Regions from separate parts of the Polaribacter cellanae genome, predicted to be linked through region 2. Evidence: riboswitches for the same ligand, from Rfam matches in the RefSeq annotation. Region 2 holds a riboswitch; each other region holds the start of a gene.
The links. A riboswitch is a leader RNA that binds a small molecule or an ion and turns the genes downstream of it on or off. The one in region 2 is predicted to bind cobalamin.
Positions count from the first base shown of each region.

Region 1: it holds a riboswitch for cobalamin, as region 2 does, so the genes downstream of both, J3359_RS02725 (TonB-dependent receptor domain-containing protein) here and J3359_RS11170 (DUF5074 domain-containing protein) in region 2, are expected to answer to the same signal.
Region 3: it holds a riboswitch for cobalamin, as region 2 does, so the genes downstream of both, metE (5-methyltetrahydropteroyltriglutamate--homocysteine S-methyltransferase) here and J3359_RS11170 (DUF5074 domain-containing protein) in region 2, are expected to answer to the same signal.

Region 1 is NZ_CP071869.1:603,057-606,342, forward strand. It holds gene J3359_RS02725 (TonB-dependent receptor domain-containing protein) at 1-1,564, opposite strand, end outside; cobalamin riboswitch at 1,595-1,818, opposite strand; gene J3359_RS02730 (ABC transporter substrate-binding protein) at 1,832-2,767, opposite strand; gene J3359_RS02735 (bifunctional adenosylcobinamide kinase/adenosylcobinamide-phosphate guanylyltransferase) at 2,865-3,286, shown strand, end outside.
Region 2 is NZ_CP071869.1:2,477,303-2,480,588, forward strand. It holds gene J3359_RS11165 (alpha/beta hydrolase family protein) at 1-786, shown strand, start outside; gene J3359_RS11170 (DUF5074 domain-containing protein) at 987-2,057, opposite strand; cobalamin riboswitch at 2,201-2,422, opposite strand; gene dinB (DNA polymerase IV) at 2,487-3,286, shown strand, end outside.
Region 3 is NZ_CP071869.1:3,564,978-3,568,263, forward strand. It holds gene metE (5-methyltetrahydropteroyltriglutamate--homocysteine S-methyltransferase) at 1-1,292, opposite strand, end outside; cobalamin riboswitch at 1,477-1,666, opposite strand; gene J3359_RS15870 (TlpA family protein disulfide reductase) at 2,057-2,863, shown strand; gene J3359_RS15875 (hypothetical protein) at 3,008-3,244, opposite strand; gene J3359_RS15880 (thiamine diphosphokinase) at 3,210-3,286, opposite strand, start outside.

The DNA.
Region 1 (3,286 bases), 1.9 Mb from region 2:
AATTATTCGTTTCAGTATTTTTAGCATCTGTATAACTATAATTTACTGTTGTATTTACAAAATGTTTATTAAAGTTCTTTTGGTATGAAAGTGTAAACTCAATTCCTTTATTCATTGTTTTAGAAAGGTTAATTGGTGTCCAAATACCTGGTCTATTTGGGTCGCCATTTGGTGTCCAAACAATTTTATCTTTTGCGGAAATATAAAACCCAGATATATCTATCGACAAATTTTTGGTATTAAAAACAACACCAAACTCACTTTGCAAAGCAGTTTCTGGTTTTAAATTAGGATTACCCTGGCCTGGCCAATATAAATCGTTGTAAGTTGGTACTCTATAATTTTTAGAACCATTTGCTCGAAAAGAAATGTTTTTAAACGTATTTACTTTAATTCCCATAGCATAACTAAAAGGTACATCAAAATCTGAATTAAAGTCTTTCCTTATTTTGGTATCGAAAAAGAAAAAATTGTTTATGTTTTGATTGTAAATGACAGATTGTGAGAATTGTCTTCTATTTTTTGTATTGATTTGATCCGTTTTTCCAAAAACAGATTCATATTCAGAAAAAGAGTTAATTGTTGCATTTATTTTTGGAATTTTATACCCAAATTGATAATTTATCAAATAACGGTTCGATTTTCCGAAGTTAAATTTATCTGTATTTTTATCGCCGTAATAATGATATTCTTGTGTTAGAAAAGCAATTTTAACTTCGTTCGTAAACCTTCCTTTTTGATGGTTGTACACCAACAAGTTTCTATTGTTAAAATCTTTGTATTTCTCGTTGGCAGAAGTTGGATTAGGTAATTCTCCTGAAAATAAACGGTCTCCCAAATAAGAAGTACTATAAAAATTTAATTCAGAAAAATTAGATAGTTTGTAAGACAAACCCGCATTAAAACTTATATTTTTATAAGCTCCATTGGAATTTCTAAAATCGGTTTTTAATAGCGGATAATCATTATTTGACTTATTATAAGAAATACCTAATTTAACAGCCAATTTTTGACTTGACAAATTAAATTTGTATAAATTATTAGAAGTATTATAACTTCCAAAAGAAGAAACAAATTGGTTGTCTATAGTCTGTTTATTTTTAAAGGACAGTTCATCATTTAAATGAACGGTACCGCCAATAGCACCAGAACCATATTCTATACTCCCACCACCACTTCTAATGTTTATAGCATCAAATAAACTTACTGTTAATGAATTGAAACCTGTTTGTCCGTTATTGATAGAATTGATATTAATTCCGTTCCAAACAACGGCAGTATTAGAAGCACTTGTACCTCTAAAACTTGCAGAACTTGTACCACCTGCACCATATTCTCGTAAATAAATAGGTGCGTTAAAACGTAAAAGTGTAGTAAAAGATTCTGTATTTTTCACCAAAACAGAATCTTTTAAAGTTATAATTTTATAACCTTTAGAATTTTTCTTTAATGTTTTATCTGCTACAACAATTACCTCTTTTAAAATCGTTCTTAATGAATCGTTTTGAGCGGTTAAATGAGAAGCAGTACCAAATAAGAGAATAAAAAATATAATTTTCTTCATACACAGTTAACTTTTATCCCGAAAGTTTTTTAATTGTTAAAAATAAAGGCAGGTCTCCTGGCTTGTTTTCTGTTATTTAGACCTTCCCAACATAAATGTCAGTGGTAAAAGAGTTAATAACAGCTCTTTTAAAAAGAGGTTTCAAAATTTTTTTTTGAAACAAACTTACAGTTGCGGGAACAGCTTTGGTATTTCACCAAATTCCCTTTTAATTTACTCATAAAAAGAGTAAAACCTAAATTCTTTGCAAATGTATTCTATTTTAAGTTATTCTAAAACTAATAATTGATTATAATTTGTGAATTTTTGTTGTAATTCTTCAGAAATATTAAAATGCTCTGGATGAATTATTTTAGCCAAACATTCTATTCCATTTACTAAAGTTCCTGCAGAAGATTGAGTGAACATTTCAAAATCTGCGATAAAAACCTGTTCGTTTTTAACCGCTCTTAAAGATTTCCATTCTGGTTTTTCTTCCAAAAATTGCATATCCTCTAAAGTTCTAGAAATTCCGTAACCACAAGGTGCGATAATTAAAATTTCTGGGTCGTATTTCACAATTTTATCCCAAGGAATAACAATACTATCGCCAGAAGGATGCGAGAGTAAATCGATACCACCTGCATACCCAATTTGATGAGGAATCCAATGACCACAGTTAAATAAAGGGTTAATCCACTCTAACAACATGACACTTTTAGCTTGAATTCTTTTCGCCCTTTGTGTATCTACTATTTTATAAACGCGCTCTTTTAGCTTTGCAACATATGCCAAACCAACTTCTTTCTTTCCCATGGCTTCTGCAATAGTAATTGCATTCTCAAAAACGTCTTCTAAAGAATTAGGTGTAATCGAAATCAGTTTTGGTATTTTGGGTAATTTGTATGCGGAAGTTGCTACGCATTCGGTATCTATTTGGCAAACATCACACACATCTTGTGTAAAAATAATATCTGGCGCAATTTCTTCTAATACAGGTTCATCTACATAATATAGAGTGCCACCTTCGGCTTTGGTTTTAGAAAAAATAGTATTTATTTCTTCACTTGTTAAAACTTGACCTTCTAATTTATAACGAACAGCAACTTTTTTTTCTGCCAAAGCAACTGCAGGGCATTCAAAAGTAATTCCGTTTAAATATTGTTGTAACCCCATATCGTAAATCATTTGGGTTACTGCTGGCATAAAAGAAGAAACTGTCATTTTTTTGTTTTTTAGAATACAAATTTACATACTTTTAAGATATTCTTTCCTTTTTTAATAAATGTTTCCAATCTTTGTGAAATAATTTTTATTATTTATGATATATTATATTTCTGGTGGCGAAAGATCTGGTAAAAGTAATTTTGCACAAAAAATTGCGGAAGATTTGTCAGAAACCCCTATTTATTTAGCAACTTCCAGAATTTGGGATAATGATTTTCAAAAACGTGTAGACAGGCATGTTTCTGATAGAGACGAACGTTGGCAAACCATCGAAGAAGAAAAAAACATAAGTACTGTAATTCCAGAAAGTGCAACTGTAGTTGTAGATTGTGTTACTTTATGGCTTACAAATTTTTATACAGACACAAAATATAATGTGGAAGAATCTCTAAAATTAGCCAAAGAAGAAGTAGATAAACTCCATAAAATTAAAGCTAACATTATCATTATTTCTAATGAAATTGGCATGGGAGTTCATGCATCTACAGAAATTGGAAGAAAATTTACCGAACTGCA
Region 2 (3,286 bases):
ACAGACGTTTTTTATAAGGAAACACATCAACCAAAAAAAGTAGTTATTTTTTGTCATGGTTACAAAGGTTTTAAAGATTGGGGCGCTTGGAATTTAGTGGCAAAAGCATTTGCTGAAGCTGGTTTTTTCTTTGTAAAATTTAATTTTTCTTACAATGGAGGCACTGCAGAACAACCAATAGATTTCCCAGATTTAGAAGCTTTTGGGAATAATAATTACACCAAAGAATTAGACGACTTAGAAAGCGTTTTAGATTGGGTTTCTACAAATACCAATTTTAAAAATGAAGCAAAGCGTAATAATATTTCAATAATTGGGCACAGTAGAGCTGGAGGAATTGTTACCATAAAAGCGGCTGAAGATTTTCGAGTAAGAAATTTAATTTCTTTAGCTTCAGTTTGCGATTTTGGTTCAAGATCATCTACAATTGGCGATTTAGAAAACTGGAAGAAAAGAGGCGTAAAATATGTAGAAAATGGAAGAACGAAACAATTAATGCCACATTTTTATCAATTTTATGTAAACTTCAAAGAGAACGAAGAACGATTAAATATCGAAAAATCAGCAAAAAAAGTTACTGTACCACATTTAATTATTCATGGAGATGCAGATACTTCAATTTCTGTTGAAGAAAGTAAAAAGATACATTCTTGGAACCCCAAAAGCACATTAAAAATCATTAAAAATGCCGACCATGTTTTTAATGTTTCTCATCCCTGGCAAAAAGAGAAAATGTCTAAAGAATTAGAAGAAGTTACTAAAATTTGTATAGCGTTTTTAGGTTAGAAATTTCTTATAATAAATTTTAATTATTTTGAAACCAGTAATTTAAATATTTAAAACCCATAAAAAGGATATGTTTTTCTCATATATAAAAAAGCTTATTATGCATTCTTTAAAAATAGCTCATAAAAAAAGTGAAGCAATCTAATGTTTAAAATAGATTATTTCACCTTTAAATAAAATTTTACTTTTTAAAAAAACTTCTAGTTTGTAAAGTTTTTATCAGAAAAATAAATATCTATAGGAGACTTTCCAACATCTTTTACTTCTTTTTCAAAAGACTTATTATCGTTATAAATGGCAATAATACTATTATCAGGATCTAAAAAATCTTTTAAACCCATTACAAATACCTGTTTTGTAACAGGATGCTGTTTTACAACTGTTGTAAAAGCAACATTATTTGTGGTTGGTGTTGCAAATTCTTCGACTAATTTTGTAATCGTATTAAATCTGTAAATTTTACCAGAGGCAGATTCCGACCAATATGCTGTAAAATTAGAATGATTTAAACTTAAAAGGCTGTTTTTAAACAAGTTGATATTGTCGTCTGTAATGGTTACAACTTCGTTTATTGTATAATCTTCGTTTAATTTTGTAAACGCTGCTTTTTCTGTTCTTTTTTCGGTAGCTACCCAAATTGTTCCGTTTTTATTTTTTAAAATACCAGAAATATTTTCTTTAAAAGTTAACAAAGTAGTTACTTTTTTTGTAGTGGTATTAAAAGCTTTTAAATCTTTACCATCTGCGACTAAAACCTTGTTTCCGTCTGCTAATAAAGCGACATTGTTGTATAAGATTTTATTAGAAAAGCCATCGATTTTTTCTCCAATACCAGTTGTTATATTTACAGGAGCAACATTGTATTTTCTTCGTCTTCCTCTACCAGAAACCCCAATAACCAAGCCATCTGTAGCAGAATACATTGCTAAGTAAGAAGGTGAAGAAAGGTTCGATTTAGTCACAACATTATCAACATTTAAGTTTTCTACGTCTAATTGTGTAATGTAATTTGGGCCTTTTTGGCTAACAACAAATAACGCATTATCGAAACTCGAAAAAGAGATAGAATTACCATCTGTAGATTCGTACACATTTGGCGTTAAAAAAGCGCCACTATTTAAAAAGTTAATTGTTGTTTTGTTATTCTCTAACGTTAAAATAAAAGTAGAATCGAAAATAACTTCTTCTTCGATTTCTGGAGTGTCTTTTTTGGAACAAGAGGTAATTACTAAAATGCATAGCAATGCATATACAGCATAAAAATTCTTCATTATAATTGGGTTTTAGATTACAGTTTAAAAATTCGTATGCGTATTCTATTTCACGAGTTAGATTAAAAAAATAATCAAACAAAAGAATAGATATGGTTAACAAAAAATAATAGTTTCTAGCCTTTTTCTCGAAAGCATAAAAAACACGAATTTGAGCATTGGCAGGTCTCCTGACTTACTTTTGTTAAAACCTTCCCATTTAATTTTTTAAACAGTGGCGTAAGATTTAACAGACATCTTTTCTACAAGATGAAGCTTACAGTTGCGAGAACAGTTCAGGATTTTTTACTTAAAAATCACCTGATTCCCTTTTAATTTTAGTTTCAATAATTTTGAAAATAAAAACCATTACTTTATGTCGCGAAAGTATTTACTTTTTTGATATAAAAAAAGACAGAACTGTTAATAAACTCTCTTATTTTTGTTAAAATGGAATTACAACCTCCTTTCAGAAAAATTATTCATATAGATATGGATGCATTTTATGCATCTGTAGCACAATTGGATAATCCTGAATTAAGAGGAAAAGCAATTGCTGTTGGTGGAAGTGAAATAAGAGGAGTCGTTTCTGCAGCAAGTTACGAGGCCAGAAAATTTGGTGTAAAATCTGCAATGAGTGGTTTTATGGCGAAGAAAAAATGTCCACATTTAATTTTTGTAAAGTCAGATTTTGCTCGCTATAAAGAGTTATCAGCAAAAATTAGAGAAATTTTTTACGAATATACAAATTTGGTAGAACCACTTTCTTTAGACGAAGCCTATTTAGATGTTACCGAAAATAAGAAAGGAAATCCATCTGCAAACGATATTGCCAAAGAAATTCGCCAGAGAATTTATGATGAAACAGGTTTGCGAGCTTCTGCAGGAATTTCCATTAACAAATTTATTGCAAAAGTAGCTTCAGACATAAACAAACCCAATGGACAAAAAACAGTGCATCCAGAAGAAGTGCTTAAATTTTTAGAAGAATTGCCCGTAAATAAATTTTATGGTGTGGGTAAAGTTACAGCCGCTAAAATGTACAATTTAGGCATTTTTATTGGAAACGATTTAAAGAAAAAATCGTTGGAAGAATTGGTTACTTTATTCGGAAAATCGGGCACACATTATTATAATATTGTTCGTGGAATTCATAACAGTGCTGTAAAACCAAACAGAATTCGCAAATCTTTAGCAGCAGAAAGAACATTTAACGAAAACATTTCTTCAGAAATTTTTATGCTAGAAAA
Region 3 (3,286 bases), 1.1 Mb from region 2:
GCTTTTTTTTGCAGTATCTTTCGAGTTGAAAATGGGTTGTCTCTCTTGGTATGTTCATTAGAAATAGTAGCAACTCTAGCTTTAACTTTTGGGTTGTTTATTAAAGTAGATGTTTTTTTACTACTGATGTCTTTACGATTTTTTAAAATGATATTTTTACTTTTTTCAGTTGTATCATCTAAAAATAACTGCTTTAAAATAACAACCTCATTTACTTTTTGTTTGGCAAAGGCAAGCCAATTTTTTATTTCTAAATTTAAAATAGCCTCATTATTTTCACTATCTAAATCACAAGGAACATGAAGCAAAGAACAACTTGTGCTTATTAAAACGCGATTTTTCCCTAACACTTCTACAGCTTTTTGTACTGTAGCTAAAGATTGCTGGTAATCGTTTTTCCAAACGTTTCTACCATCTACAATACCCAAAGAAATAGATAAATTTTTGGGAGTATTGTTTAATACATCTTGTAATTGATTAGGGTTTCTAACCAAATCTAAATGTAAGGTATGGATAGGAAGGTTTACCGCTAATTTTAAATTATCTTGTAATCCTTCAAAATAAGTAGCTACAATAATTTTAAGTTTTGGAAATTTTTTTTGTATTTGTTTATAGACTTGTTTTATTGTATATTTTTCTTTTTCGGTTAAATCTAAAGCTAAAAGAGGTTCATCAAACTGAACCCATTTTGCTCCAGCTTCTTCCAGTTCATTTAAAACTTTAAAGTAAACAGGTAATAAGTTGCTAATTAAATCGATTCTATTAAAACCTTCCTCTTTTTCTTTTCCCAAAAGTAAATAAGAAACAGGCGAAATTAAGACAGGTTTTGTATCGATTCCTTGTTTTTTTGCTTCTTTGTATTCGTTAATAATTTTTGTTGAAAAAAGATTAAATTGTTGGTCTTTTTTGAATTCTGGAACAATAAAGTGGTAGTTGGTATCAAACCATTTTGTCATTTCCATTGCAGGTACATCTATATTGTTTTTTTGATGTCCTCGAGCCATTGCGAAATATAAATCTAAATTCGATTTAAAATCAAGTTTCTTATACCTTTCAGGTATGGCGTTAACGGTAAGCGACATATCTAAAACTTGATCGTAAAAAGAAAAATCGTTGCTAGAAATTAGGTCTATTCCTGCCTCTTTTTGAAGATTCCAATTGTGGCTTTTAATACGATTACCAACCTCTTTTAACTCTTTTTCGGAAATTTTGCCAGCCCAATACTGCTCGCAAGCTTTCTTTAACTCTCTTTTGCTACCAATTCGCGGATAGCCTAAAATGTGTGTTTTCATTTTTTTACTTTTAAATAATGAATTAATAATTACTTAAAAGCTCAATTAAAAACTTCTTTTTGCTTATCGAAAAATAAAATGATGAGTTGAAATAATGGCGCGTGAATACATATAGATAGCTAAAAATAGCATCCAAATGTTTAAAAGGCATCAAAATAGACAAATCACTTCAAATCGCGAAAGCAAAGTCATATCGATAAAGGCAGGTCTCCTGACTTGTAACAATTTTTATCGTCCTTCCCATTTTAGTAAAAACAGTGGAACACAAGGATAAAAATCTTTAAATGTTACTTACAGTTGCGCGACAGCTCTGGATTTGCACCAGATTCCCTATTAATCTACAGCTAAGTAAAACCTTATCGTACGATGAAATTAAATAAAAGAACTTCTTTCTAGCGACAAAGGTATTATAAAATTTGTTGAGATTATTAGTTTAATAAATTTTGAATAGTTTTTTTTTGAGAAAAAGTATTCAGTTTTTTAGTGTACTGTTTCTTAAAATAAGGAGTTAGAATACAGTGCATTGTTATTATTTTAAACCAAAAGCATAATTTCGGATTAAAATATCAACAAAATGATTTGTTTTCAAGGGAATTTTAACGCCTTTAGCCTATTATTTACTAAATTAGATGCTTAAAAAACGCAACTAATTTTATACAAAAAACTTTGGTGTAGTTAACACACATTAACATTAATTAACTTAACATAATATACATTAACAAAATAACATTGTTTCTTTGTTGTAAATAAAAATATATAACAGTATGAAAATTAGACAAATTAGTATCTTGAAAATTAGTGTCTTAACGATTTTATTAACTTGTTTTTGCTCAATAAACTTAATAGCTCAAAATAAAGAGACTGATAAAGTTGAGAAAAAGGAGTATTTAAAAGGCTTAACCAAGGCTAGTGAAAAAGACCTATCTGACAAACAAATTATGTTTGATGGAGAAAGCATTCCTGTTTACAATATTAAAGGAAAAAGAATAAGAGGAAATGAAATGATGGAAGCTATGATGTCAGGAAATTATACTCCTGATTTTTATATAGATAGTAATAAAGAGATTAAAGTTGCTGTTTTAAGAATAGCAACAGAAGACGAGAAAAAAATGATGAAAGAAATGCAGGCTCAAATAAATAGTCAAAGTGATTTAATTGGAACAGATGCTTCTGTCTTTTCTGCAACTGACATTAATGGAAATGAATTTTCATTAAATAGCCTAAAGGGAAAAATTATTGTTATGAATTTTTGGTTTATAGAATGTAAACCTTGTGTTATGGAAATGCCTGAATTAAATGAGTTAGTAAAAAAATATAAAAATAAAGACATTGTTTTTTTAGGCTTTGCTACGAATAGTAAATCAAGAATTGATTCTTTTTTAAAGAAAAAGGACTTTTATTATACTATAATTCCAAATAGCGAAAAGATTGCTATAGATTATAAGGTGTCAGGCTATCCAACTCATATTATTATAGATAAAAACTCTAAAATTGTATACTCAACCACTGGTTTAGGCTCAACAACAATTAATGATATAGAAAAAACAATTGAAAGTTTAATACAAAAATAAGACACCTAACAAAGAACTGGACTTTTCTTCAAAGCTAGGCTAAACGCATTAAAAAAACAACAGTTATAAATTATTGAAACTGTTGTTTCTTTAAGGTTTTTTTAGTAGTTTTTTTAGATTACAAACAAACCAAGTTCTTCTTAATTACTCAGCAATTTCTCCACGATGTGGTTTTAGTGCATCTCTGTAGATTTTCATATTACTTTCATCTACAATTATAAATGCTGAAGAAAACATTGGATTTTTTTCAATTATGTCAATTTCAAAGAAAGGAAGTTTTTCTGCTTCCGCAAAATCTTTTAAATGAATGGTATGATGTTTTGCGGTTTCTTTGGCATCTTGTCCTCTAAAATCCCACAGTAATTTTATTTTTCTGTTCATTATTAATGTCTTTATTATTGATAAAAATAAACAAATCTCCAC